Regions from separate parts of the Morganella morganii genome, predicted to be linked through region 3. Evidence: predicted binding sites of a transcription regulator. Region 3 holds the regulator's gene; each other region holds the start of a gene.

Region 1 (7,466 bases), 330 kb from region 3:
CGCCGCCGTCACTGGCAGCTGCAAAAAGAGGCCGGGGTTGAATTATTACCGGTCGGGGATTTCGCCTGGTACGATCATGTTCTCGGCACCAGCCTGCTGTTCGGTAATGTGCCACCACGCCATGCCGGTGCCGACGGGAAAATTGACCTCGATACCCTGTTCCGTATTGCCCGCGGCCGTGCACCTTCCGGTGAACCGGCGGCTGCGGCGGAAATGACCAAATGGTTTAATGCCAACTATCACTACATTGTGCCGGAGTTTCAGCGCGGGCAAACCTTCACCGTGAGCTGGCCGCAGCTGTTTGACGAGGTGGATGAGGCGCTGGAGCAGGGCTTTGCGGTTAAACCAGTGCTGCTCGGCCCGGTAACCTATCTGTGGCTCGGCAAAGTGAAAGGGGCTCAGTTTGACCGCTTATCATTACTGCCGTCACTGTCAGAAGCCTATAAAAACGTGCTGGAAAAGCTGGCGCAGCGCGGTATTGAGTGGATTCAGATTGATGAACCGGCTCTGGTGCTGGATCTGCCGCCGGAGTGGCAGGATGCTTACCGTACGGCATATGATGCTTTGCAGGGACATGCAAAACTGCTGCTGACCACTTATTTTGACGGAGTAAGCCATCACTTACCGCTGATCCGTGAGTTACCGGTGCAGGGGCTGCACGTCGATTTTGTCGCGGGCAGTGATGATATTCAGGCCATCCACGACGCATTACCGGCCGACTGGCTGCTCTCTGCCGGCCTGATTAACGGGCGCAACGTCTGGCGTGCCGATCTGCGGCAGAAATATGATGTAATCGCCCCGCTGGCCGGAAAACGTGACCTGTGGATCGGGACATCCTGCTCATTGCTTCACAGCCCGATTGACCTGCGTGATGAAACCAAACTGGATGAAGAAGTCAAAAGCTGGTTTGCCTTCGCACAGCAGAAATGTGAGGAACTGGCATTGCTGACCCGCGCGGTCAATAGCGGCTCGGCAGATGATATCGCCGCGCTGGCGGAATACAGTGCCCCGATTACCCGCCGCCGTGATTCTTCCCGTGTTCACAATGCTGCGGTGGCTGCCCGGCTGGCGGCGGTAACCGCCCGCGACAGCGAACGCGCCGCGCCGTATGCCGAACGCGCAGAGGAACAGCGCCGCCGTTTTAACCTGCCGCTGTGGCCGACCACCACAATCGGATCTTTCCCACAAACCACGGAAATCCGCGGGCTGCGTCTGAACTTCAAAAAAGGGAATATCGATAAAGCGTTCTACCGCACTAATATCTCTGAACATATTAAGCAGGCGATTAATGAGCAGGAACGGCTCGGACTGGATGTGCTGGTTCACGGCGAAGCGGAACGTAATGACATGGTGGAGTATTTCGGCGAGCATCTCGACGGCTATGTCTTTACGCAGAACGGCTGGGTGCAGAGCTACGGCTCGCGCTGTGTGAAACCGCCGGTGATTATCGGTGATATCAGCCGTCCGGAACCGATCACCGTTGACTGGGCGACCTACGCGCAATCCCTCACCAGCAAGCCGGTGAAAGGCATGCTGACCGGGCCGGTAACCATTCTCTGCTGGTCATTCCCGCGTGAAGATGTCAGCCGTGAAACCATTGCCAAACAGATCGCTCTGGCGCTGCGTGATGAAGTGGACGATTTGCAGAAAGCCGGGATCGGTATTATCCAGATAGATGAACCGGCACTGCGCGAAGGGCTGCCGCTGCGCCGGGCAGAATGGGCGGAGTATCTCACCTGGGCGGTAGATGCCTTCCGGCTGAATGCGGCGGTCGCGGATAATGACACCCAGATCCACACCCATATGTGTTACTGCGAATTCAATGACATCATGGATTCTATTGCGGCACTGGATGCGGATGTGATCACCATTGAAACATCACGCTCGGATATGGAACTGCTGGAAGCATTTGAAGATTTCGATTATCCGAATGAAATCGGGCCGGGTGTTTATGATATTCACTCGCCGAATGTGCCGGAAGTGGAGTGGATTGAAGCCCTGCTGCGCAAAGCGGCGGATAAGATTGCGGTGGAGCGTCTGTGGGTTAACCCGGACTGCGGCCTGAAAACACGCGGCTGGGATGAAACCCGCAAAGCCCTGGCGAACATGGTGGAAGCGGCGCGCCGTCTGCGGGAAAATCCGCTGACATCCCGCTGAGTTTATTTATATATAAAGAAGAAAAAAGCCGGTCAGTAATGACCGGCTTTGTGTTATGTGCTGTCAGCTGACCGGACGGAAATCCGGCCCGCTGAAGCAGCGTGTCGCCCGGCCGCGCTCGATCTGGTGATGTGACCGGTGGCGCTCGCCGTTCAGTGATGCGGACTGCTGTTGCTGATATTGGCTCAGATGCCATTCAATCAGGCGGCAGGCCAGTTTTTTGTTGGCGTGCTGGCTGCGTTCAGACTGCACTTTAACCGAGATACCGGTGGCAATGTGCGTGGCACGGACAGCGGATTCTGTCTTATTCACATGCTGGCCGCCCGGCCCCTGTGATTTCAGACGTTCAAAGACAATCTCACTGTCTGATACTGCCTGCGGTGCAGTAAAACGACGGATGCCGATAAACCAGTTTTTACGCCGGTGTTTCGGGCGGAGCGGGCTGGCACACTGCCACTGCAATGTCCCGCACCAGCGATCCGCCAGAGCATCCGCATGTTCTCCGTCCAGTGACAGCAGGGCGGAATGCAGGCCGTGCTGTGACGGCATTTCCTCCGCAAAGATCACTGTGACCGACGACTGTGCAGCCTCCTGCAAAAAGAGGCGCAGCGCGTGCTTCACCGCCAGACAGCACTCTTCCGGGCCGTGAGCGGCAGAAAACTGTAATAACATCAGCAGCACTCCCCGCTCGTTTTGTAGGTCAGCAACGGTTTCAGCCGCGCCACCACGGTAATCAGCCCGGCACCTGACAGGCTTTCAATCACAGTCTCAATGGATTTATAGGACTGCGGTGCTTCCTCATAAATCAGCTGCTTATTAGCGCAGATCACCCGGCTGCCGAGATCGGTACGGGATAACTGCGCCGGGGTATAGCGGTGAGAAAGGCGTCCTTTGCACTCGGTGCGCATCCATTTACGTCCCGCGCCGTGCGCGAGAGAGTAAAGGCTGTCAGCGGTTGCATGTGGTTTCACCAGATAACTGTAATCACCGCGTGAGCCGGGGATCACCACATAATCATGATCCACCGGGGTTGCCCCTTTCCGGTGCAGCCAGCCGTTACGGCCGTTCACCGTGCAGGCTTCCACCAGGTTGTGATTGATATCGAGTATTGCCTCACCGTTGGTACGCAACTGCTGCATCATCCGCAGTGCAATCAGCGCCCGGTTGTGCTGTGCAAAATCCAGCGCCTGCTGATGTGCTGCCAGATATTCCGCCGCTTCCGGCGTGTTCTCTGTCAGCCCGTCGTGGCTGAACTGCTCAACATGATGACGCAGAACCATCTGCCCCAGCCCGCGTGAACCGCTGTGAACCAGCAGTATCACACGCTGTTTATCCAGCCCGGACGCGGCAAACAGGCCGTCATCACAGACCTTATCGATTTGCTGAAACTCAGCAAAATGATTCCCGCCGCCGACAGAAGACAGAGAAGCGGCAAACGGATGTGATGCGAAGTGATCGCTCACATGCTCTGCCAGCCAGTCTGCGTCCGCATGGTCATGCATGCTGCGCAGTTGCTTTTCAGCTTTGTCCGCGTTGAGTTTGCTGACTTTCAGCTCAGTCTGATACAGCGCCATACCGCAGCCGATGTCGTTACCGACCAGCGCGGGATAAAAACGGCCTTCAGAGAAAAATGCCGCACCCACCGGATAGCCTCTGCCGGGATGCAGATCCGGCATACCGGCAACAGCCGTCATACCCGGTAATTGTGCGGTGGTGATCAGTTGTTGGATCGCGTTACTTTCGATCCACGTCGCATCCGAGGCGATATAAGAGACGCCCGGCGCGACAAAATGCATATAATTGCCCATAATCCATTCCGGAAAATAGTGAAAATTTGGGTTTATGGCGGGCAGTCAGGAAGAAACAGAGAGGTAACAGGGACGGGTAATACGGGGAAATAACGCTGTAATACCGGTGTGATAATCAGTTCTGCAAGAGCCCGCAAAGAGTGCACAGTAATGTTGTCATATGAACCTCCTTACGTTCTGAAAGTGATTGTCAGCACGCATCGCGTGCCGGAATGGTGCGGATAGTAGAGTGAGGCGGATAAAAAATCAACCTGTGTTTTGTTTTTTCAGAGAGCAGTACGGCGACATTTTCAGCATAAACCGTTGTTTATGTGATTTGAATCTCATTTTTATGTAATTGATTCATCGTCATGTATCAATGAAGTGATAATAATCACTAAATTTTGTGTGGTGACACGTTACAGTGTCCTCAATAATCATTTTTTTCGCTAAGGAGTTCAGGATGGCTGATGTATTTCATTTAGGTTTGACTAAAGCAGATTTACAGGGTGCGACGCTGGCTATCGTACCGGGCGATCCGAACCGGGTCGAAAAAATTGCCCGCCTGATGGATAATCCTGTTCATCTCGCGTCTCTGCGTGAATTCACCTCATGGCGCGGCGAACTGGACGGCAAAGCAGTAATCGTCTGTTCAACCGGTATCGGCGGCCCGTCCACCTCTATCGCGGTGGAAGAACTGGCACAGCTGGGGATCCGCACGTTCCTGCGTATCGGTACCACCGGTGCGATTCAGGAAAACATTAATGTCGGTGATGTCCTTGTGACCACGGCGGCTGTGCGCCTGGATGGTGCAAGCCTGCATTTCGCACCGATGGAATTCCCGGCCGTGGCTGACTTTGAATGCACCACCGCGCTGGTCAATGCGGCGAAAGCAGCCAAAGCAACAGTTCATATTGGTGTGACCGCTTCTTCTGATACTTTCTATCCGGGCCAGGAGCGTTATGATACCTTCAGCGGCCGTGTGACCCGCCGGTTCAAAGGATCAATGAAAGAGTGGCAGGAAATGGGCGTGATGAACTTTGAAATGGAATCCGCCACACTGCTGACCATGTGTGCCAGCCAGGGGCTGCGTGCCGGGATGGTTGCGGGCGTTATCGTTAACCGCACCCAGCAGGAAATTCCTGATGAAGCGAAGATGAAGAAAACCGAATCCAATACCCTGGATATTGTGGTGGAAGCCGCCCGTCATCTCATCTGATCGTCACCGGTTTCATGAATCAAGCCGTATCGCCGGGTTTTCCGGTGATGCGGCTTTTTTTTAATCATTCATTCTGTAAATCTGATACAGTGATCGTGCCGAACATACTGATAATAATGATAAAGAGGTATCAATGACCAGACAGCCATTACCGCATCCTTCTGTATTGCCGCTCGACGGCGGGATCAATTTTCGTGACCTGGGAAACAAAGTGCTGCCGGACGGCAGTAAAATCAAACCCGGCCTGCTGTTCCGTGCCGGGGCGCTGGATCGCCTGAGCGACAACGACTTAACCCGCCTGACAGAGCAGAATCTGTTTCAGATCCTGGATTACCGCGACAGCGGCGAAATTGCTGATAAACCGGATCGTCTCTGGAATGGCGCGCTGTACACGAACGCACCGGCAAATCCGATGTCAAAGGAAGTGGATGCTAACCTTGAGAAACTCGGCAATGAAGCGCTGACGGGGTTTGATCCGAAAGCTTTTATGCTGCGCCTCTATGAACTGCTGCCGCTGGGCAACCCTGCGTATCATGCACTCGGCGATATGCTGCGCAACCCGGAAAAAGGCGGCATTGTGCAGCACTGTGCGGTCGGTAAAGACCGGACCGGTGTGGGTTCGGCACTGGTGCTGTTTGCACTCGGCGCGGATACCGATATGGTGATGGAAGATTACCTGCTGACCAATGACACGCTGGCACCTTACCGCCATGAACTGCTGGCGGAACACGCGAAAACCATGCCGGAAGCGGTGGTGGAGAAATTCGCCTATGTTTACTCCGTACAGCCTGATTTCCTGAATACCGCACTGAAAAGTATTCACTCTCATTATGGCAGTATTGATACCTGGCTGGCGAAAGATATCGGGCTGACAACAGCAGTCCGCGACAAAATCCGCAACCATTTCCTTGAGTAATATCAGACAATAAGGGGGATTTTCTGGCACCGGCAGATATTATCACCACCGTTACCGCATTTGTCCGTGAACATGAGATCTGGGCATTGCCGATCGTTTTCGTGCTGGCATTCGGTGAATCTCTCGCATTCCTTTCCCTGTTGTTTCCGGCAACAGTGATTCTGCTCGGAGTCGGGGCGCTGATCGGGGAGGGAGGGCTGAATTTTCTGCCGGTCTTCCTCGCGGCGGCCACCGGTGGCTTTTTCGGCGACTGGATCTCCTATTACATCGGCTACTACTACAAGGATAATGTCCGTCATATGTGGCCGATTTCCCGCTCCCCGCAAACCCTGGTCAGAGGACATCAGTTCTTTGAAAAATGGGGAATATGGGGTGTCTTTTTCGGGCGCTTCTTCGGGCCGTTCCGTGCGGTGGTACCGCTGGTGGCGGGGATCTGTGCAATGCCGCAGCGTCATTTTCAGCTGGCGAACCTGTCTTCTGCCGTGATCTGGGCATTCGGCCTGCTGGCCCCCGGCGCGTTCGGGCTGAAATGGATGGCTGGGCTGATGGGCGGATAGCGCCGCATTTTCACCGGATTACATTGATTTTTGCGTGGCGCGCCGAAAAAAACGGCGGACAGCAAAAAGACAGTGGACATCTGTACAGTGCTATTTTACCGTAAGCGGCGTAAGTGACTCGCGGAGGAGACGGCCATCGTGGATATTCAGTGGCTTTATGGTTTTATCGGCATTCTGAGCGGTATTCTGCTGGGCGGCGGTGTGGTCTGGTTCAGCCTGCAACAGCGGCTGGCGGACAAAAACCGGCTGTTACAGGATAATATTGCGCAACTGGCTCTGCTGGATGAAACCCGGCGTCAGGCTGCATACTGGCAGCAGGCCAGGGAGCAGAGTGAACAGTCACTGGAAAATGCCCGTCATATCAGTGCACAACAGGAAGCGGAAATCCGTGAGCTGACCACCCGGCTGGAAGAAAGCCGCCTGGCCGCCGAAGAAAAACAGCGGTTGCTGCTTAACAGTGAGCAGCGCCTGAATACTCAGTTTGAAAACCTGGCCGCCCGTATTTTTGAACAGAGCGGCCGCCGGACAGATGAACTCAACCGCCAGAGCCTGTCCATGCTGCTGCGCCCGTTCCGTGAACAGCTGGATAACTTTAACCGGCAGGTGCAGGAAAGTTACAGCCAGGAAAGCCGCGAGCGCCACACTCTGACACATGAAATTCAGCGCCTGCAGCAGCTCAATCTGCGGATGGCGCAGGAAGCCGTCAATCTCACCAATGCCCTGAAAGGCGACAACAAAATGCAGGGGAGCTGGGGGGAAACTATTCTTGCCCGTATCCTGGAAGCCTCCGGTCTGCGCGAGGGGCATGAATTCGCCACTCAGGTCAGTCT
Region 2 (7,466 bases), 270 kb from region 3:
TTATTTTACTTTATTATTAACATTAATTTTATCCATAACCTACGCTAAAATTCTCAATAAAACCTGTGACTTTAGTTTTAAAATTACGATAGGAAATGGTGTTTCAGAAATTCATACCAGACCTGATAACAGTAAAAAATAAAAAAACCGCTGCAGGGAAATAATACCGGCAGCGGTTTTTATAATGACTGAAATAAATTACTTCTTATCGCCCAGTAAAACAGATTCCAGCGCGATAGTGATCATTTCATTAAAAGTAGTCTGGCGCTCTTCTGCCGGTAAATTTTCACCGGTACGGATATGGTCAGAAACGGTGCAGATAGTCAGTGCTTTTGCACCGAATTCAGCAGCCACACCATAAATACCGGCAGCTTCCATTTCCACGCCCAGAATGCCGTATTTTTCCATCACGTCAAACATTTGCGGATCCGGTGTATAGAATAAATCCGTAGAGAAGATATTACCGACACGCGCTGGGATCCCGGCGGTTTCTGCCGCTTCAACCGCATTACGTACCAGCCCGAAGTCCGCGATAGCCGCGAAATCGTTATCCTTGAAACGCAGACGGTTCACTTTGGAATCCGTGCTCGCGCCCATGCCGATAACCACATCACGCAGTTTGACATCACGGCTGATAGCCCCGCAGGAACCGACGCGGATAATGGTTTTCACGTCAAATTCAGTGATCAGCTCTTTGGCATAAATAGAGCAGGACGGGATCCCCATACCGTGGCCCATCACGGAGATACGGCGGCCTTTATAGGTTCCGGTAAAACCCAGCATGCCACGCACATTGTTGACTTGTTTAATATCTTCCAGAAAATTTTCTGCAATGTATTTCGCGCGCAGCGGGTCGCCGGGCATCAGAACAACATCAGCAAAATCACCGCGTTCGGCATTAATGTGAGGGGTAGCCATAAAAAAATCCTTTCAGTCAATCCAAAGGGAAAGGGCAGACTGAAAGCCTGCCCGAAAAAAAAGACACATTACAGCATGTTTTTGCCGTAATCCATCGGGGATAAATTAAAATAGGATGCAACAGTCTGCCCGATGTCCGCGAAGGTTTCACGGTAACCCAGAGAGCCCGGTTTGACTTTCGGCCCGTACACCAGCACAGGGATATGTTCGCGGGTGTGATCGGTACCCGGCCAGGTCGGGTCACAACCGTGGTCTGCGGTCAGGATCAGAATATCGTCCTCTTTCACCAGCTTCAGCATTTCCGGCAGACGGCGGTCAAACAGCTCCAGCGCAGCAGCATAACCTGCCACATCACGGCGGTGACCGTACGAGGAATCGAAATCAACGAAGTTGGTAAACACGATGGTGTTATCACCCGCCAGTTTTATCTCTTCCAGTGATGCATCAAACAGCGCATCAATACCGGTCGCTTTCACTTTTTTGGTGATACCGACATGGGCATAAATATCCGCGATTTTACCGATAGATACCACTTCGCCCTGCTTCTCTTCCACCAGCTTCTGCAGCATGGTCGCTGACGGCGGCTCGACCGCGTAGTCGTGACGGTTACCGGTACGTTCAAATGAACCGGCTTTTTCACCGGTAAACGGACGCGCAATCACACGCCCGATGTTGTAACCGCCTTTGGTCAGTTCTTCGCGGGCAATTTCGCACAGCTCATACAGTTTTTCCAGGCCATACGTTTCTTCGTGACAGGCAATCTGGAAAACGGAATCCGCAGAGGTATAGAAAATCGGTTTGCCGGTTTTCATATGCTCTTCGCCGAGCTGATCCAGAATCACAGTACCGGATGAGTGGCAGTTGCCGAGGTATCCCGGCAGATTGGCGCGTTTAACGAGGATATCCAGTAATTCCTGCGGGAAGCTGTTTTCATGATCGCTGAAATAGCCCCAGTCAAACAGAACCGGCACCCCGGCAATTTCCCAGTGGCCGGACGGGGTATCTTTACCGGAAGATAATTCCCCGGCATAGCCGTATGCGCCGATAATTTCCGCATTCTTATCCAGACCTTCCGGGAAGTGTCCGGTGGATTCCTCAGCTGCTTTACCCAGCCCCAGACGGGACAGATTAGGCAGATGCAGCGGGCCTTTACGGCCTTTATCTGCTTCACCGCGGGCACAGGCCTGTGCGATATGACCTAACGTGTCAGCGCCGGTGTCGCCGAAATCAGCGGCATCATGTGCTGCGCCGATACCGAATGAATCCAGCACCATAATAAATGTACGTTTCATACTTCTCTCCTGTGTCAGATCACGTCAGGATGCAGGGCTCCGCGTGAATAACAAAATTGTTCTTATTCGCTGATCCGGCGGTAAATCAGCGGGGTATCTGTAACCGGGCTCTCACTGAGTGTGACTGCCCGGCGCACGGCCTGAGCAGCTTCATTCCACGCATCTTCATTATTGGCGTGGATCATCGCCAGCGGCATCTGTCCGTCAGCAACACTGTTGATCGGCGCGATATCACTTAACCCGACACTGTAGTCAATCGGGTCGCTGGCCTTACGGCGTCCGCCGCCCAGCGAAACAACCGCCATACCCAGTGCGCGGGTATCCATGGCGGTCACAATCCCTTCTGTCTCAGCATAGACCGGTTTACTGAGCACTGCCGATGGCAGATAGTGCGAATAGCGTTCGATAAAATCAGCCGGTCCGCGCTGCGCGGCAACCATCCGGCCGAAGATTTCCGCCGCTTTACCATTATCCAGCACCTGCTGTAATTTTGCTTCCGCCTCTGTGCGGTCAGCCGCCAGCCCGCCGGAAACCAGCATCTCTTTGCACAGCGCCATAGTGACTTCATACAGGCGCGGATTGCGGTACTCACCGGTCAGGAAACGCACCGCTTCACGCACTTCCACCGCATTACCGGCGCTGGATGCCAGCACCTGGTTCATGTCGGTCATCAGTGCAGTGGTCCGGCAGCCCGCGCCGTTGGCAACCTGTACGATCGCCTGCGCCAGCTGCTCTGATAATTCATAGGTTGGCATAAATGCCCCGGAACCGACTTTCACATCCATCACCAGTGCATCCAGTCCTTCGGCCAGTTTTTTGCCGAGGATAGAGGCGGTGATCAGCGGAATGGAATCCACGGTTGCCGTAATATCGCGGGTCGCATAGAAACGCTTGTCCGCCGGTGCCAGTGAGTTGGTCTGGCCGATAATCGCCACACCGGTCTCTTTGATGATACGGCGGAAGGTTTCATCATCCGGGAAAATATCAAAGCCCGGAATCGCTTCCAGTTTGTCGAGCGTGCCGCCGGTATGTCCCAGGCCGCGGCCGGAGATCATCGGGATATAGCCGCCGCAGGCAGCCACCATCGGCCCGAGCATCAGGGAGGTCACATCCCCCACGCCGCCGGTGGAGTGTTTATCCACAACGGGGCCCGGTAAATCAAGGTTTTTCCAGTCCAGCACCGAGCCGGAATCCCGCATCGCCAGTGTCAGCGAGACGCGCTCCTGCGGGTTCATATCATGAAAATAGATAGTCATCGCCAGCGCGGCAATTTGTCCCTCAGAGACTGAGTTATCACGCACGCCGTTAATAAAGAAACGGATTTCCTCATCAGAGAGCGGGTGTCCGTCCCGTTTTTTGCGAATGATTTCCTGAGCCAGAAACACAGTGAACTCCTTAAAATACCGGATCCGTCCCGGTACCACAGATACCGGGTTAATCAGAAAGCCGGGCGGCAAAAGCGGCCCGGAAAGCGTGATTAATACTTACTGTCAGATTTGGCGTCTGCGTAGCCCAGTGCATTGAGCAGGCTGGCTAACAGGCTGGATGCGCCAAAGCGGAAGTGACGGGAGTCAGCCCAGCCTTCGCCCATGATACGGTCAGCCATCGCCAGATACTGCGCGGCTTCTTCCGCAGTGCGGACACCACCGGCCGGTTTGAAACCAACGGTTTTACCGACGCCCATATCACGGATCACAGTCATCATGATTTCCGCAGTTTCCGGCGTGGCGTTGACCGGCACTTTACCGGTGGAGGTTTTAATAAAGTCAGCACCGGCTTTGATGGAGATTTCAGATGCCTGACGAATTAACGCAGGATCTTTCAGCTCACCGCTTTCGATAATCACTTTCAGCAGCACATTGTGTTTCGCACAGACTTCTTTGCAGGCTTTCACCATATCAAAACCAACCTGGGTATTACCGGCCATCAGTGCGCGGTACGGGAACACCACATCCACATCATCTGCGCCGTAAGCAATCGCAGCATTGGTTTCAGCCAGTGCAATCTCAATGTCATCATTACCGTGCGGGAAGTTGGTGACAGTCGCGATACGCACTTCCGGCGTACCCTGCTCACGCAGAACTTTACGGGCCAGCGGGATAAAACGCGGGTAAATGCAGATGGCCGCAGTCTGGCCGGCCGGGCTTTTCGCCTGATGACACAGCGCAGTGACTTTCGCGTCAGTATCATCATCATTCAGGGTGGTTAAATCCATTAAGGACAGCGCGCGCTGCGCTGCGGCGGTTAAATCGGTCATAAAACTCTCCAACGTATGTCTGCGCCGTTGCCGGGCAGACGCAATATCTGAACGATGCAAAATGTGTTGGCGAGCGGGACTTGGTTCCGTGAAGACGTTGTCTCTCTTGAGATAAGAGCTAACGCTGAGATCCTTCTCACCGCGCTGTAATACAGGTGACTGATAAACAGAATCACCGAATCCGTTACATGGTATCCATGCCGTATTTGAGCATGTCCTGGCGCTATAATACGTGCCTTTCATCACGTTTATATAACAGCATTTACATCAATACATATGATTATGTGATAAAAATCACGTTAATGGCCTGATATGCACAAAATGGCAGCACATATTCACGGCATAGTATAGCGCAGGAAAGGGATAAACAGGGAGAGACAGAAAGACAAGTACACTGAATCAGTGAAGTGCACAGGTGAACCGGGTTCACCTGTGCAGGAAGAGCATTACAGTGCCAGGAAGAAACCGGCGATGGTTGCACTCATCAGGTTGGAGAGAGTACCGGCCATCACAGCTTTCATACCCAGACGTGCCACGTCTTTACGGCGGTTAGGTGCCATACCACCCAGGCCACCCAGCAGGATAGCAACAGAAGAGAGGTTGGCAAAACCGCACAGTGCAAAGGAGATAATCGCTTTGGTGTGATCAGACAGCGGTTGTAAACCGGCAGCAATCACCTGTGCATCCGGCTTCATGTATTCACCGAAGTTCATGAAGGCAACGAATTCGTTGACCACAATTTTTTGTCCGATGAACGAACCGGCGGTCATAGCTTCACTCCACGGCACACCAATCAGGAAGGCGATTGGCGAGAAGACCCAGCCGAGGATCAGTTCCAGTGACAGCTGCGGATAGTCAAACCAGCCACCGACGCCGCCCAGGATACCGTTGATTAAGGCGATCAGCGCGATAAACGCCAGCAGCATCGCACCCACGTTCAGTGCCAGCTGCATACCGGAAGATGCACCGCTTGCCGCCGCATCAATGATGTTGGCAGGGCGCTCTTCTTCCGCCATACCGGCCATTGCTTCGGTACGGTCATCAAAGTGTTCGGTTTCAGGCACCATCAGTTTCGCAAACAGCAGGCCGCCCGGTGCCGCCATAAAGGATGCCGCGATCAGGTACTCCAGCGGTACCCCCATCTGCGCATACCCGGCGAGAACTGAACCGGCCACGGATGCCAGACCACCACACATCACCGCAAACAGTTCAGAGTTGGTCATCCCGGAGATATACGGACGCACCACCAGCGGGGCTTCAGTTTGTCCGACAAAGATGTTGGCTGTCGCGGACAGGGATTCGGTACGGGAGGTGCCCAGCAGCTTCTGTAAACCGCCGCCGAGGATTTTAATCACAAGCTGCATAATGCCGAGGTAATACAGAACGGCAATCAGCGAGGAGAAGAAAACGATAACCGGCAGAACACGCAGGGCAAAGACGAAACCGCCACCGCCGAATACCTCGAACATTTTGTCGGATACCAGGCCGCCGAAAATAAAGTCCATCCCTTTCTGGCCATAGCCGATAACACTGGCGACACCGTCAGACATTGCCAGGAGGATTTTACGTCCCACCGGGACATAGAGAACCAGCGCACCGATCAGTACCTGAATAATGAAGGCACCGACAACAGTCCGCAGTTTGATTGCCCGGCGATCACTTGAAAACAGCACTGCGATAAAGATCAGCGCTGCCATCCCGACCAGACTCATAAGGAGTTGCATGGAAGTATCCCTGTTCACGATAATGTAGATTAATAGTCCTGCTCCGCATGCAGCTCTGAGCAGGACCCTGTGGCGCTGATTATACCCGGTCAGTCCGGCCAACAATCAACTTGCGTCACAAATAACGACTGAAAAAAGTAACAAAAAATACAAAAATATGATGATAATCACATTATTCAACTATTTTACCCTGAAAAGTCTCCCGCAAAGCCGGGAATTGGCGGGTATTTAACCAGATGACGAACATGAAATAACATCTGCTTACAATTGTAAGTGATTTCAGGTGATTTGGCACACAAAATGCAGGCTTTAACAGGACAAAATCGCGGGAAAATCGATTCAGGAATCTTAATCAGATGATTGCAGCGAAAAAAGTGTACAGCTGTTGCGATAAATCTGAGCAGCAATCTCTTCCGGAGACTCACTGCGCAGTGAACAGAGCACTTCAAATGTACGGACAATCCGCTCCGGCCGGTTCGGTTCACCCTGAAAACCGCTGAGCGGCATATCCGGGGCATCCGTTTCCAGCAGTAACGCAGAGAGCGGGAGCTGCGCGATTGCCCGCCGGGTCTTCTGAGCCCGGTCGTAAGTAATCGTCCCGCCGACCCCGATGTAATAACCCAGCTTCACAAAGGCATCCGCCTGGGCAAAACTTCCTGAAAATCCGTGAATCACACCACGGCGGGGCACCGGGTGACGGCGCAGAACAGCAGCGAGCGTGTCATGGGTTTTGCGGGAGTGCAGAATAACCGGTTTATCTGTCCGTGCGGCCAGTTTCAGTTGAGCAATAAAAAAATCCAGCTGCTTATCCCACTGCGGCTCCGCCATATAGCGATCCAACCCGATTTCCCCCACCGCCACGCATTCTGTCCCGCTTGCGGTGATAAACGACTCAAGCTGTTCCAGATGTTCAGGGGTGTGTTCGGCAATATAAAGCGGATGCAGACCAAATGCCGCGTGCAGGCGGGGAAATGCATCGCCGGATGACCGGCACAGCCCGGCCACCGTGCTGAGGTTCCGATTGCTGACCGCCGGGATAATAATATCGGTCAGCCCGGCCTGTGCCGCTGCGGCTTTATGGCGGGTAAGATCATCCGTAAAAAACGGGAAATCGAAATGGCAGTGGGTATCAATAAATTGCATTTATTCAGTCCGCCGGCTTTTCCGGTGAGCGTTCCGGTGAATGTAATACCGCCGCTGTACCGTCCGTGACCGGCAGTTGTGAGTCGTTGTCGTTGGATGCGGGCGGAACCCTCAGTACGGAACTTCGTACCG
Region 3 (7,466 bases):
CTGGCGCTGGGCCATTGTCATCCGGCACTGATCGCGGCCCTGAAAGCCCAGAGTGAATCGCTCTGGCATGTCAGCAATATTTTTACTAATGAACCGGCGCTGATACTGGCGCAGAAGCTGATAAAACATACGTTTGCGGAACGGGTTTTCTTTGCCAACTCCGGTGCGGAGGCAAATGAAGCCGCATTCAAACTGGCGCGTCATTATGCACTGACCCGTCATCATCCTTATAAAACCAAAATTATCGCTTTCCATCACGGCTTCCACGGCCGGACACTCTTTACCGTTTCTGTCGGTGGTCAGCCGAAATATGCTGATGGCTTCGGGCCGAAACCGGCAGATATTATTCATGTGCCTTTTAACGACCTTGATGCTGTCAAAGCAGTGATGGATGATCACACCTGTGCCGTGGTGCTGGAACCTGTCCAGGGCGAGGGCGGGATCACACCTGCCACACCGGCCTTTATGCAGGGCCTGCGTGAATTATGTGATAAACATCAGGCGCTGCTGGTATTTGATGAAGTGCAGAGCGGGATGGGGCGCAGCGGCAAACTGTTTGCCTATATGGATTACGGCATTGAGCCGGATATTCTGACCACGGCCAAAGCGCTGGGCGGCGGTTTCCCGATCAGTGCCATGCTGACAAAACAGGACATTGCACAGGTGATGGTACCCGGTACGCACGGTACAACCTACGGCGGCAACCCGCTGGCCTGTGCGGTCGGTAATGCGGCCTTTGATCTGATCAACGACCCGGCATTGCTGGCGGGGGTGAATGAGCGCCATCAGTGGTTTGCGGATGCACTGCAATCTCTGAACAGTACATTCGGTGCATTTGCGGAGATCCGCGGGAAAGGGCTGCTGATTGGTGCCGAACTGGCGGGCATTTACCGCGATCAGTCAAAAACCCTGCTGGGGCTGGCAGCCAAAAACGGCCTGATGCTGCTTAACGCCGGTACCAATGTTCTGCGTTTCACGCCATCGCTGATTATTGAAAAAGCCGATGTGGATGAAGGAATGAAACGGCTGGCGAAAACCCTGAATGATTTCCGGGAAATGCAGTAAATCCATCACGGTAACATGTTTAACTAACTGATTTGTATATTTTATTACTATATTTACTGTGATAGGTTTGCCGGACGTTTATCTAGTCTCAGTAAAGCAATGGCAATTCGGTTTTCAGGCAGATTTGAAGAATTTCTTCATGGCAGTTTTTATGTTCATCTCTATCGCTTCTCTGTCGATGGGTTTGATTTTGTGGTTATTTTTAGTCCGGTCGACATTACTGATGCGGCATATTCGGCGTTCCGGAGTGCAGAGGCGGGGTTCAGGCTTCCGGAACGATGCTATGACCTGAAGTTTGATCGCGAAGATAATTTTTTAAACTCAACGTTCTATCAGGTACCGGAAAGAGGAATGTGTTCACGGCGTTATGGATTTGTTCAGGATCTGGCTGTTGCCCTGCAACGAATTGTGATTCTGCATTGTCAGCAATATGCTGCGAAGGTTTATTTTATGATTGCAGAGAATGATAAGTTAAAACGCTACTATGACAGAATTTTACAGCACGGACATGATAACGTACTATCAGAAATAAAAGCGGGCCTTGGTGAAGGGGGGAAAGGGTATGTACTCAAAACGCGACATTTCTGAGATAAAAAAAAATGAGTATCAAAGAGCGTAAAATAGCAGCAATGCGTCAGTTGAAAGCCTCTTTTGATCAAGCCGGCCGCGAAGGAAAGCTGCGGGTTCGCAGAGCTGATATTCTTCAGTAATAATGATGAGCCGGAAACAAAAAAAACAGGCGCAGATGCGCCTGTTTTGGTGATAAGGGCGGTCCGGATTAACGGGTGCCGTATACCACGATGGTTTTACCGTGTGCGGAGATCAGGTTTTGATCTTCCAGCATCTTCAGAATACGGCCGACGGTTTCGCGGGAACATCCCACAATCTGGCCGATTTCCTGACGGGTAATTTTGATTTGCATGCCGTCCGGATGAGTCATCGCATCCGGCTGTTTTGCCAGGTTCAGTAATGTCTGGGCGATGCGGCCCGTCACATCAAGGAATGCAAGGTTTCCGACCTTTTCTGATGTGGTTTGCAGGCGGCTTGCCATCTGCGCGGAAAGGCGCATAAGGATATCCGGGTTAACCTGGATAAGCTGGCGGAACTTTTTGTACGAGATTTCTGCAACTTCGCAGGCGCTTTTTGCCCGTACCCACGCTGTACGTTCCTGTCCTTCCTCAAATAATCCGAGTTCACCGATGAAATCACCCTGGTTGAGATAGGATAAAATCATCTCTTTGCCTTCTTCATCTTTGATCAGCACCGCAACAGAACCTTTTACAATATAGTAGAGTGTTTCTGCCTTTTCGCCCTGATGAATAAGCGTGCTTTTGGATGGATATTTGTGGATATGGCAGTGAGACAAAAACCATTCAAGCGTGGGGTCTGTTTGTGGCTTGCCGAGAACCATTCGCGTTATCCTCTGTTGTTAGTTATTGCAAACCGTTGTTTACGCTCTGCAATTATATAAAGTCTTAGCTTATCATATTAACTTGCTGAATTTCCGGCAAGTTAGTTTATTAAAATAGTATAATAATCCTCACGGAAAGATATTGATCTTAGCCATAGATAAATCCTTGCCGTGTTTTTAGCACAGGAAAACTGTCCTGTCTTCCACTGTCTCGCTTCAGCATAATAAACTATGGGATAGATTGCCAGCCCGTGAATGAAAGGGTAGTCTGTCGTGAATTATATTGATGATGAGGGTATAAAAATGGAAGCGCGTGTAAAGTGGGTTGAGAACATGACTTTCTTAGGGGAATCCGCGTCAGGACACCAGATTACAATGGACGGTAATGCCGGTGAAAAAGCTCCGAACCCGATGGAGATGGTACTGATGGCAACCGGCGGCTGCAGCGCCATTGATGTTGTCTCTATTTTGCAAAAAGGCCGTAATCAAGTCATTGATTGTGATGTAAAACTCACCGCTGAACGTCGTGAAACCGCGCCACGTTTATTCACTCATATTAATCTGCATTTTATTGTGACCGGCCGTGACCTGACTGAAAACGTTGTCGGGCGTGCCGTGCAATTATCCGCTGAGAAATATTGCTCTGTTTCATTAATGTTAGGCGAAAGTGTTAACATTACGCATAGTTTTGAAGTAAAGAATATTGAATGATTTTTTGAAATATTATTTTTATTTTTGAAAATAAACCGGGTAATACATTATTACCCGGTTTTTTTATCGCTTGTTTATTTGTTTTCCCTGCAATAATTGCTCTGCCAGCGGTGCCATTATTAATTCCATCGCCAGCCCTAATTTTCCGCCGGGGACGACGATGGTATTTGAGGCGGAAATAAAGGAGCCCTGAAGCATGGATAACAAATAGGGAAAATCGATTTTTTTCAGGCCGCGGAAGCGGATCACGGTAAAGCTTTCATCCTGTGACGGAATGGATTTGGCCGAGAACGGGTTTGAGGTATCCACCGTCGGCACCCGCTGGAAGTTAATGTGGGTGCGGGAAAACTGCGGGGTGATATAGCGGATGTAATCATCCATCGAACGCACGACAGAATCCATTACCGCCTCCCGTGAATGGCCGCGATCATTGGTGTCACGGACTAACTTCTGTATCCACTCCAGATTGACTATCGGTACCACGCCGACCAGCAGATCCACATGTCCGGCAATATCATGTTCCGGCGTGACCACGCCGCCGTGTAATCCCTCATAGAAAAGTACATCCGTCCCGGCAGGAAGTGCCTCGCGGGGGGTGAAGGTGCCGGGCAGCTGATTATAGGGCACGGCTTCATCATAGGTATGCAGATATTTGCGGCGTTCGCCGCTGCCGTTTTCGCTGTACTGGCGGAATGTGCTTTCGAGCAGGCCAAAATCGTTGGCTTCGGGCCCGAAATAGCTGATGTGGCGGCCCTGCTCGCGGGCCTTGCGGATGGCGGCATCCATTTCCGGCCGCGTGTAACGGTGGAAACTGTCACCTTCAATAATGGCCGGAACCGCATCCAGTTGCTGGAAAATTTTACGGAAAGCCTGACTGGTGGTAGTGGTACCGGCTCCGCTGGAGCCGGTAACGGCGATAATCGGGTGGGTCCGTGACATGCGGCGTTTCCTCCGGCTGAATCAGCCGCGGAATTGTGCCGACGGCATGATGTTGAGTGTTTCGTGTAATTCCGACCAGACAATCACAATGTCGCCGTTTTTGAGTTGCGTGTAAAGATCCGCCACTTTATCACTGAGTGATTTTTCATGTTCGCCGTAGTCGGTGCCTTCGCGCAGCACCACACTTTCCAGGATACTTTCCAGTGTTTCCGGCGCGATATCCTGCCAGGGAATAATCATGGTGTCTCCTTTGCGGCCAGATGCGGCGCGAGCCATTCAGGGATGCGCTCCTCCAGCCATAAACGCGGACGGCGCCAGCTGCCGGACACAAAGCCGACATGGCCGCCGTGTTCGGTCATCTGGTACTCCACACACGGCGGCAGTTGTGACAGATCCGGCACCACTTCCTGTGCCATAAAAGGATCATCTTTGGCGTGGATGATCAGCATCGGCTTACGTACGGCTGGGAGTTTCGGCAGGGCACTGCAGCGGCGGTAGTAATCCGAGGCATCGCGGAAGCCGTGGATCCGTGAGGTGATAATGTCATCAAATTCGCGGATCCGTTTAATCGCGCGGATATGCAGCAGGTTTGTCGGCAGTGAATTCGGGTAGCGCACCAGTTTGCGGGTGGCATTACGTTTCAGCCCTTTCAGCAGATACCACTGATAAAAACGGGAAAAGCCTTTTTCCATTTTGAAAGAGCACGGCTCCAGCATCAGCGGGGCGGAAACCACAATACCTGCATCCACTGCGGCATTCTCACCCTCTTCGGCGAGATAACAGGCCAGCATATTGCCGCCGAGTGAATAACCGACCGCGCCGGTCGGTACTTTCCCGTAGGTATCCTGCAGCCAGTTCAGCAGATAACGGGCATCTTCGGTTTCACCGGAGTGGTAAATCCGTCTGGAGCGGTTCGGCTCGCCGCTGCATCCGCGAAAATGCATAACAACACCCAGCCAGCCCTGACGGGCGGCCGCAGCCAGGATACCGTGCGCATACGGGCTGCGGAAACTGCCTTCCAGCCCGTGAAAGATGACCAGCCGTGGTTTATGGCGTGCGGTATCGGGATCTTCGCTCCATGCAAGATCAATAAAATCATCATCCGGCAGTGTCAGGCGCTGCCAGAATGGTTTTATCGTCGGTTTCCGGCGGAAAATCCGGGGCAGCAACGTTTGCAGGTGCGGGTTGGTTGCCCAGGAAATCGGTTGAAAATGACTAGACATAGTTAGATTCGTAATGAAAAAACATCTCTTGTTTAATGAAAAACATACTGGTAATTTTCCGGGAAGAAAATGACCACGTTGCCGGATTACTCATGACCGCACATCTTTTTATCTCACTTTCCGTATTTATGTTTATCGCGGCAGTCACGCCCGGCCCCAATAATATGTTACTGACCGCCTCCGGTGCACAGCTCGGCTTTCGCCGTACGCTGGCACTGATGGCTGGTATTATGCTCGGCATGCAGACGGTATTATACCTTTCAGCCTTTGGTGTTGCGGCTATTTTACTGATTTATCCCAAATTGCATACTGCTATGAAAATTGCGGGTAGTCTTTACCTTCTGTGGCTTGCCAAAAAACTGGCTACCGCACCGTATCAGGAGCTTAATGAACCGCAGGTCAGTAAGGCCGTCACCTGGTATCAGGGGGCGCTGTTACAGTTTATCAATCCCAAGGCCTGGCTGATGGGACTGGGGGCGGTCGGCAGTTACAGCCTGAGCGGTGATGCGTATATGCTGTCTGTCGGAGTGATGAGTATTGTGATGGTCTCTGTGAATCTGGTTGCCGGGCTTATCTGGATCGGATTCGGTGCCTTTATCGGCCTTTTTCTGCGCAGCCGCAATGCCTGGTTCACCTTCAATATTGTGATGGGGTTACTCACCGCCGCCTGTGTGCCGCTCATCTGGCTTGAATAGCAGACATAATATAACCTGCGGAACAAAAACAGAAGCTGAATGAAAAACAGACCGCATTGCGGTCTGTTTTTTTATCGCTGCAGCGAAATCAGCTTAAATCCACATTCTTACTGCCGAACAGCAGGGTAAACAGGAATCCGGCCAGATAGGCGACGAGTAACCCGCCGGTATAGACCGCCATCCCCATGAAGATACCACTGTCGGATGTCATCACCGGAATGGCGATAATCCCCGATGGCCCGAAAACGGTATTCAGCCCGACCGGATAGCCGAACCAGGCGACAAGCCCGATAAAGAACCCGCCGGCTGCACCACCGCAGCAGGCAGTGATAAACGGCTTCACGCGCGGCAGGGTCACGCCGTAGATTAGCGGTTCGCCGATGCCGAGGAAGCCCGGGATAATTGCTCCCCGGATTTGATTACGCAGCACCGAGTCTTTTTTCGCGCGGACATACAGTGCCAGCGCAGCACCGACCTGACCGGCACCCGCCATGGCGAGGATCGGGAACAGGGAGTTAAAACCCTGAGTGCCGACCAGCGCGGTATACACCGGGATAAAGCCCTGGTGGATACCAAACATCACCGCTATCAGGAACAGACCGGCGAGAACCGCAGCGCCGAACGGGTTAGCGTTAAGGTGCATAAACAGCCAGGACATGCCGTCAAACAGCCAGACGCCGATAGGCATAATCACAATAAAGGTCAGTGCACCCATAATCAGCAGGGTGATGGCGGAGGTCAGAATGATGTCCAGGTTTGCCGGGATAAAACGCCGCACCTGCCGTTCGACCTATGCACCGGTGATGGTGGCGATCAGAATCCCGATAATATTACCGCGCGGGTCAATGCCGTGACCGAAGAACGTTTCCATACCGGAGTAGAAACCTTTGGTCGCCTGCGGATCATAACCGAGGATAAACAGTGCCGCGATGATCGCACCATTGACACCGGATCCGCCGAAGGCTTTCTGCGCGTTATAGCCGATCAGGATCCCCATAAAGGTAAACAGCCCTTTGCCGAAGACCTTCATGTAACTGAGCACTTCCACCAGTGTGCTGTTCGGGGACGGATTTCCGGTGACCCAGAGCGATTCAAATAGTGTGGCAAAGCCGAGCAGCAGACCCACGCCGATAAACCCGGGAATGAGCGGGGTAAAAATAGTGGCGAATTTGGCGAGAAAACGCTGTACCGGATTTGTCTGTTTTTCTTTCAGATGCTGCTTCTGATCAGCGGCAATCTCTTTCAGGCTGCGGCTGTCCGGTTCACTGCCCGGTACATGCTCATCCAGATATTTCTGCATCAGCTCTGCGGCGGTTTGTGCTTTGCCCGGCCCCAGCACAATCTGGAACTGCTCATCACTTTCAATCACACCCAGCACGCCCTCAATTTTTTTGATGGCGATTTTATCCGCCAGCTGTGTGT
Region 4 (7,466 bases), 220 kb from region 3:
AGCAGGTTCTGCATAACGTTCAGACCTTTGGTACGATCGAAATCTGCCGGCTGGCTGGCCAGCACATTCATTTTATGCTCGGCAACCGCCTGTTTGAAACCTTCGCCGCGCTCACGGGAAGCAGAAGTCCCGGTGATACCTTCCAGCTGGATAACTTTGGCATCCGCACCGGTTTTACGGGCAATATAATCACCGGCCAGTTTGCCGCCGAGAACGTTATCAGAGGCAACGTGGCTGACCACTTCACCTTTATTGGCAACACGGTCCAGGGTGATAACCGGGATATTGGCTTTGTTGGCCAGGATCACCGCGTTACCGACCGCATCAGAGTCTGTCGGGTTAATCAGCATCAGTTTGGTGCCTTTCACGGTCAGATCCTGCACGTTAGCCAGTTCTTTCGCCGGGTTATCCATGGAATCCAGAACCACCAGGTCGTAACCGAGTTTATCCGCTTCTTTCTGCGCACTGTCTTTCATGGTGACAAAGAACGGGTTGTTCAGTGTGGAGATCACCAGGGCAATGGACTCTTTTGCCAGTGCATTGGCGCTGATAGTGGCGCTCAGTGCAACAACGGAGAAAAGGGTCGCAATCTTTTTCAGTTTCATGTTTCTGTTCCTTGCAGGATTCGGGTAAGTGGATTATTTACTGCTTTTGTTATCAACGAGTACAGCCAGCAAAATCACAACCGCTTTAACAATCATCTGGTAGTTGGAGGAGATCCCCAGCAGATTCAGCGCGTTGTTCAGAAAACCTAAAATCAGCGCCCCGATCAGGGTGCCCATAATACGGCCTTTACCCCCGGCGAGACTGGTGCCGCCGAGTACCACCGCCGCAATCGCATCCAGCTCATAACCGTTACCGGCCATCGGCTGTGCGGACGATAAACGCGCTACTTCAATCACACTGGCTAATGCCGCCAGCAGACCACAGAGGGCGTAAACAATGATTTTGATTTTATCGACATTAATACCGGACAGGCGGGTGGCGGATTCATTACCGCCCAGCGCGTAGATATAACGGCCCAGGCGGGTATGATGCAGCAGATACCAGGCCGCCGCGAAAACGACAATCATCAGCCAGACCGGTGCCGGAATACCAAACAGACGGCCGATACCAAACCAGCTGAACACATCGGCGTTATCACTGAATCCGGTGCTGATCGGGCTGCCGTCGGTATACACACGGGTCACACCGCGCAGTAACAGCATCATCACCAGCGTGGCGATAAAAGCCTGCACTTTCCCTTTCGCGACAATCACCCCGGTCACACCACCGATAGCCGCACCCAGTGCCAGCGCACCCGCAACAGCAACAATGGCGTTAACATCCGCGCCCACCATGGAGGCCGCCACCGCACCGGTCAGTGCCAGCAGAGAACCGACAGACAGGTCAATCCCGGAGGTCAGGATCACCAGTGTCATACCCACCGCCATAATGGCGTTAACAGAGGTCTGCTGGAGAATATTGAACAGGTTATTCAGGGTAAAAAAGTTCGGGCTGATCATGGAGACAATCACAATCAGGATCAGCAGCGCGATCAGTGATTTCTGCTCAAGCAGCCATTCTTTGGAAAACCAGCGTTTTGACGCCGGGGTTGAATCTGTACGCATATCTTACTCCTGCCCTGCGCCATATTGTTTGCCGACTGCGGCGGCCATTAATGCTTCCTGAGTGACGTTTTCCGCGGCAAACTCCCCGCTTATCCGTCCTTCGTGCATGACCAGAATCCGGTCACTCATCCCCATCACTTCCGGCATTTCCGATGAAATAAGGATGATACTCAGGCCTTCCTGTTTAAATTTGTTGATCAGCTGATAAATCTCTTTCTTCGCCCCGACATCCACACCGCGTGTCGGTTCATCGAGGATCAGAACTTTCGGCCGCGTCATCAGACCGCGTGCAATTGCCACTTTCTGCTGATTACCGCCGGATAAGAACCCGATTATCTGATCCATGCCCGGGGTTTTGATATTGAACAGCTGAATAAAATCGCTGACAGTCAGATGCTCTTCTTTATGATTAAGGCGTCCGGTCTTGCTGCTGAAATACGGCAGCGCCGTCAGAGACATGTTCTCTTTTACTGACATCCCCAGCACCAGACCATCGCGTTTGCGGTCTTCGGAAATATACACGATGCCGTTATCCAGCCCGGCTTTCGGTGAGTTTATCTGGCAGGCTTTACCGTCCATTTCAACCGTTCCGCCGGTTTTTGCCATCGCACCGTAAATGATTTTCATCAGTTCGGTACGCCCGGCGCCCATCAGCCCGGAAACACCGAGAATTTCATTCTCATGCAGCGTGAAACTGACATCATGCACATCGCGGCCGCACAGGTTTTTTACCACCAGCTTCTCTTTGCCGCGCGGCAGAGTCAGACGCGGATACTGATCTTCCAGTTTACGCCCGACCATCATTTCGATCAGGCTATCCTCCGTCAGGTCAGACACCGGTTTTTCACCGATAAACTGTCCGTCGCGGAACACCGTCACATCATCACAAATCTCAAAAATCTCTTTCAGACGGTGGGATATATAGACAATCCCGCAGCCCTGCTCGCGCAGTTCGCGGATCACACTAAAGAGGGATTCGGTTTCGGTGTCTGTCAGGGCATCTGTCGGTTCATCCATAATGATGACTTTTGACTCAAAACTGAGCACCTTGGCGATTTCCACCATCTGCTGATCGCCGATAGACAATTCAGCCACCAGCCGGTGGCTGCTGTAAGTGAGATTCAGACGGGCCAGTAATTTATCCGCTTCGGCATACATTTTTTTCCAGTCAATGTTACCGAAACGGCCGGTAAACTCGCGGCCGAGGAAAATGTTTTCTGCAATCGTCAGTTCCGGGATCAGGTTCAGTTCCTGATGAATAATCCCGATACCGGCTTCCTGAGACGATTTCGGCCCCGTAAACTGACGCTCCTGCCCCAGAAACAGAATCTGACCGGCATCTTTTTTGTAGATCCCGGTCAGCACTTTCATCATGGTGGATTTACCGGCGCCGTTCTCTCCGACCAGCGCCATCACTCTGCCGGGATAAACCCGCAGGGCAGCACCGGATAAGGCTTTCACACCCGGGAAAGCTTTATCGATACCTTTGAGTTCAAGTAACGGTTCCATAAACACCTCAGAATGTCACGCCGGAGAACAGCATCACATTGGCAAATGGTGTGCACTCACCGGTCCGGATCACGGCACGGCTGTTTTGTGTCTGTAACTTGAAAGAGGCGTGAGTCACATACTGAATCTGAATCACATTACCCTGCTGTAATTCCAGTGCTTTCAGATGTGCCACGATAGCATCGTGCAGCTCACTGTTATGTGTCTGGATATCTTCCGCCATCAGTGCGGCTTCCACCTGCATCTCCTGCGTGATGACTTTAAACACCGACATAAAATCAGGCACACCCTGTGTTAATGCCAGATCAATACGTGGCGTGGCGGGCGGGATTGGCAGCCCGGCATCAGCAACAGTAATATGGTCGGTATGACCCAGACGCGCGATAACCGCGGAGACATCACCGTTCAGTAAAGCCCCTTTCTTCATAAAATCCTCCTGAGCGAAACGTTTCGCTTTTAAACTATGGTAGGAAAAATACGGGAAAACTCAATGTTCATCCATAAAAAATGTGATGGTGATCGAAACGTTTCGCTTAAGAATATGTTAAATGAAAAAGCTAACTGATTGAATGAGTTATAGCTGAATGGATTCAATTATACCGGCAGAAAAATACCGGTTATCCGGCAACTTCCCCCCTGAAATCACCGGTTCTCCCCCCGGATATCCCGGATTTTTTATCACTCTGTTACACCACTAATAAGTTATGACATCGCAAAACATATCCCGGTGTTGTTATGTTGATTTTCCCCTCTCATACCGGAGATCTTCTTATGATGAAAAAAACGGCATTTGCCGGCATACTTTTCTGTTTACTGACTTCTCAGGCGTTTGCTCACGGCTATATCACTGAACCGGCCTCACGGGCAGCAAATTGCCGTGACGGTAAAAATCCCGCTGCAATGTGTGGCTCCGCCCAATGGGAACCACAAAGTATTGAAACATTCTCCGGATTTCCGGACGGAAAATTCCCGCCGGACGGCCGGCTTGCCAGCGGTGGTATTGAGCGTTTTCTGCCACTCGATACCCCCGGTGATAACTGGCATCAGATAACGGTAAAACCGGGAACCGCCATGTTCACCTGGAAAATAACAGCCGCCCACAAAACCCGTAACTGGCGTTACTACATCACCAGGCCGGACTGGCAGCCGGGAACCCCGCTGACCCGGGCATCATTTGAACCCGAACCATTCTGTAGTTATGACGATAAAAATCAGGTTCCGCCGCAGACAGTGACACATCAGTGCACCATTCCGGAACGGAGCGGCTATCAGGTTATTTACGGTGTATGGGAAATCGCGGATACCGCCAACAGTTTCTATCAGGTGATTGATGTCCGGTTTGACTGATGTTTTGTTTTACTGATTAACAGCATTGCCGGTATCCCCGGCAATTTTTTTATCACCATTTGCGCAAAAAGCAGAAGAAACGTGATTTCACGCAGTAAACGCGGTAGCTTTTTTGGTTTATAAACGCAGAAACTGCATCAGTAAATTCACGGGAGTCCCATGCAACGTTCTGAACGTATTGCCCGGCTGAGCCGCCACCTGGAATCCGGGCTGTATGAACGACAGCACGCCATCCGGCTCTGCTTGCTGGCCACCCTCAGCGGGGAAAGTGTTTTTCTGCTCGGCCCGCCGGGAATTGCCAAAAGTATGATAGCACGGCGCATGAAACTGATTTTCAGTGACGCCCGTGCCTTTGAGTATCTGATGACCCGCTTCTCCACCCCGGAGGAGATCTTCGGTCCGCTCTCGATTGCAGCACTGAAAGATGAAGGGAAATACCAGCGCATCACGCAGGGATATCTGCCGGATGCGGAAATCGTGTTTCTCGACGAAATCTGGAAAGCGGGTCCCGCAATCCTCAACACCCTGCTGACCGCGATTAACGAACGCAAATACCGCAACGGCGACAGCGAAAATGCTATCCCGATGCGGCTGCTGGTGGCCGCCTCCAACGAACTGCCGGACGATGACAGCAGCCTGGAAGCACTCTATGACCGGATGCTGATCCGTTTATGGCTGGATAAACTTCAGGAAAAACAGAGCTTCCGCGCCATGCTTATCAGCACACCGGGGGCATCGGATGAACAGATCCCCGCGCATCTGCAGGTAACCGATGAGGAATACCATCAGTGGCAGGAAGAAATTGACCGTGTTGTGCTGACCGATCAGATATTTGAACTGATTTATCAGCTGCGTCAGCAGATTGAGCGGCTGGATAACGCACCGTATATCTCAGACCGGCGCTGGAAAAAGGCACTGCGGCTGTTACAGGCCAGTGCGTTTTTCAACGACCACAGCAGTATCACACCTCTTGACCTGATTTTGCTGAAAGATTGCCTGTGGCATGATTCCGCCTCACTGAAATCCGTTCCGCTACTGCTGACACAACTGATGTGTGAGCAGGCCTATCAACAACGCAGCCTGCTGCTGAAACTGGAAAAATACTATCAGGAATGGATCCTGGAAACGCAGACTCAGCAACAGCGGGATGCCTTCAGTGTGATCCGCAGCAGTGCCCGTTTCGGGCGCAAAGTCAGTTACGCTCTGCCGGATACGCTGCCGCCCGGCCCGGTCACCCTTTTTCTGCATAACCCGCTGACATTACATGATATGACAGTCACTCATGTGACTATTGAACGCAGTGCCTTTGATACCTTTTTTGATAAAGGCGTCTTTGATAAAGGTGGGAACATTGCGGCAAAACTCAACGGTATCGGCTTTACCCAGTCTGTATCCGCCGCAGTGAATGATAACGGCCTTCTGGAACTGCGTGATGTCAGTCTGCGCAGCAGCACCCTGTTCCCGGCGGGTACCGAAAGCCGGATGACAGAGGCGCAGAAGCAAATCTGGCTGGATAAGCTTTCAGCGATACGCCAGACACTGGTACAGCAGCGCCAGCTGTTTGCACAGCATCAGCCCGCCCTGTTTGTCAGTGATGACTGGATTGCACAGATAGAGGAAAGCTTTCTGCCGGTGACAGAGCGCCTCGATAAACTGACTCAGCAAATGAGCAGCACCCCGTGTTAAGTCTTTCAGCACTGGATCTGGCGCTGGCAGTTAATGAAGGGGAACTCATTGAGGAGATCCTGCTGACACTGCTGGCCGCTCCGCAACTGGCCTGGTTTTTCGAAAAGCACCCGCGGTTACGCCGTGCGGTGCTGACTGATATGCCGTCATGGCGGAAATCACTGGAAGAACGGGTGAAAGAGGCGCTGGTTCCGGCCGCTCTGGCAGATGAATTCCGTCTTTACCAGAAAAGCACCGCTGCAGACCGGACAGAATTTTACCGCCTGCTGCCGGAGATCCTCAAAGCGCTGGAGGACATACACTCGCCGTTCTCGCCGGAAGCACACCGCCTGCACAGAGATGAGCAGGAAACCACCTCCCATCAGATATTATTCAATCAGCGCTGGCGTCTCAGCCTGATTTTACAGGTCACCACCTATCATAAAGAAATCCTGGAGCAGGAAAAAGAACAGCTCCTCGCCGAACTTCAGCAGCACCTGGCGCTGAGCGGCAATCTTGATCCGCTGATCAGTGAAAATGAGCAGGCTTCCGGTAAGTTATGGGATCTGGCCAAAGGATCACTGAAATCCCCGGCCGGCGGACGATCTCCTGCTGCGTTACAGCGAATTTTTAAAATCCCAGCCGGAACTGGAAAAACTGGCCTCACTGCTGGGGCGCAGCCAGACGGCAAAATCCGTTCCTCAGGACAGTGCGGTGACAGAGCCGGTCACCATTACCGAGCTGGTGCCGGATCAGACCCCGGAAGAGGTCAGCGGGGTCGGACTGAGTGATGATGTGCTGCGTCTTCTGCCCGCCGAGCTGGCGTTACTCGGCATCAGCGGTCTGGAGCTGGAATTTTACCGGAAGCTGGCCGAGAAACAGTTATACACCTACCGGTTACAGGGCGATCACTGGCAGGAACGGCAGGTGATGCGGCCTATCGTTCATCATAAAGATGAAAAACAGCCGCGCGGTCCCTTCATTATCTGTATCGATACTTCCGGCTCGATGGGCGGTTTTAATGAGCGCTGCGCCAAAGCATTTTGTCTCGCGCTGGTCAAAATCGCTATGGCCGATAACCGGCAGTGCCATGTCATGCTCTTTTCCACTGAACAGGTGCATTATGATTTTCTCGGCCCGGACGGCATCGAGCAGATGACCCGCTTTCTGCTTCAGAGTTTTAAAGGCGGAACAGACCTGGCATCCTGTCTGACAGAAGCGGCAAAACGACTGGAAACGCCGCAGTGGCGTGATGCGGATGTGGTGGTGATGTCTGACTTTATTGCCCAGCGGCTGCCGGATGAGGTGGTGAAGATGGTTAAACGTTCGCAGCAG

Evidence for each region. The regulator CRP, encoded in region 3, controls carbon source genes, mostly activating them, when cyclic AMP is high. The targets are predictions, from matches to a motif close to ATGTGANNNNNNTCACAT.
Region 1: the regulator CRP is predicted to act here: its motif matches at 4,275-4,292, upstream of udp (uridine phosphorylase).
Region 2: the regulator CRP is predicted to act here: its motif matches at 4,750-4,767, upstream of deoC (deoxyribose-phosphate aldolase).
Region 4: the regulator CRP is predicted to act here: its motif matches at 3,627-3,644, upstream of rbsD (D-ribose pyranase).

The regions. Positions count from the first base shown of each region.
Region 1 is NZ_CP069157.1:139,151-146,616, forward strand. It holds gene metE (5-methyltetrahydropteroyltriglutamate--homocysteine S-methyltransferase) at 1-2,157, shown strand, start outside; gene prfH (peptide chain release factor H) at 2,221-2,829, opposite strand; gene JL661_RS00710 (RNA ligase RtcB family protein) at 2,829-3,965, opposite strand; gene udp (uridine phosphorylase) at 4,408-5,163, shown strand; gene JL661_RS00720 (tyrosine-protein phosphatase) at 5,297-6,079, shown strand; gene JL661_RS00725 (DedA family protein) at 6,103-6,636, shown strand; gene rmuC (DNA recombination protein RmuC) at 6,775-7,466, shown strand, end outside.
Region 2 is NZ_CP069157.1:3,358,657-3,366,122, forward strand. It holds gene deoD (purine-nucleoside phosphorylase) at 199-918, opposite strand; gene deoB (phosphopentomutase) at 987-2,210, opposite strand; gene deoA (thymidine phosphorylase) at 2,273-3,595, opposite strand; gene deoC (deoxyribose-phosphate aldolase) at 3,688-4,467, opposite strand; gene JL661_RS16030 (NupC/NupG family nucleoside CNT transporter) at 4,914-6,179, opposite strand; gene JL661_RS16035 (TatD family hydrolase) at 6,540-7,334, opposite strand; gene JL661_RS16040 (patatin-like phospholipase family protein) at 7,339-7,466, opposite strand, start outside.
Region 3 is NZ_CP069157.1:3,625,998-3,633,463, reverse strand. It holds gene argD (bifunctional acetylornithine/succinyldiaminopimelate transaminase) at 1-1,065, shown strand, start outside; gene JL661_RS17355 (hypothetical protein) at 1,165-1,653, shown strand; gene crp (cAMP-activated global transcriptional regulator CRP) at 1,844-2,476, opposite strand; gene JL661_RS17345 (OsmC family protein) at 2,780-3,187, shown strand; gene JL661_RS17340 (phosphoribulokinase) at 3,251-4,126, opposite strand; gene JL661_RS17335 (YheU family protein) at 4,148-4,366, opposite strand; gene JL661_RS17330 (hydrolase) at 4,363-5,349, opposite strand; gene JL661_RS17325 (LysE family translocator) at 5,442-6,044, shown strand; partial or broken gene murP (PTS N-acetylmuramic acid transporter subunit IIBC) at 6,133-7,466, opposite strand, start outside.
Region 4 is NZ_CP069157.1:35,704-43,169, reverse strand. It holds gene rbsB (ribose ABC transporter substrate-binding protein RbsB) at 1-605, opposite strand, end outside; gene rbsC (ribose ABC transporter permease) at 639-1,610, opposite strand; gene rbsA (ribose ABC transporter ATP-binding protein RbsA) at 1,614-3,119, opposite strand; gene rbsD (D-ribose pyranase) at 3,127-3,546, opposite strand; gene JL661_RS00170 (lytic polysaccharide monooxygenase) at 3,891-4,466, shown strand; gene ravA (ATPase RavA) at 4,626-6,152, shown strand; partial or broken gene viaA (ATPase RavA stimulator ViaA) at 6,146-7,466, shown strand, end outside.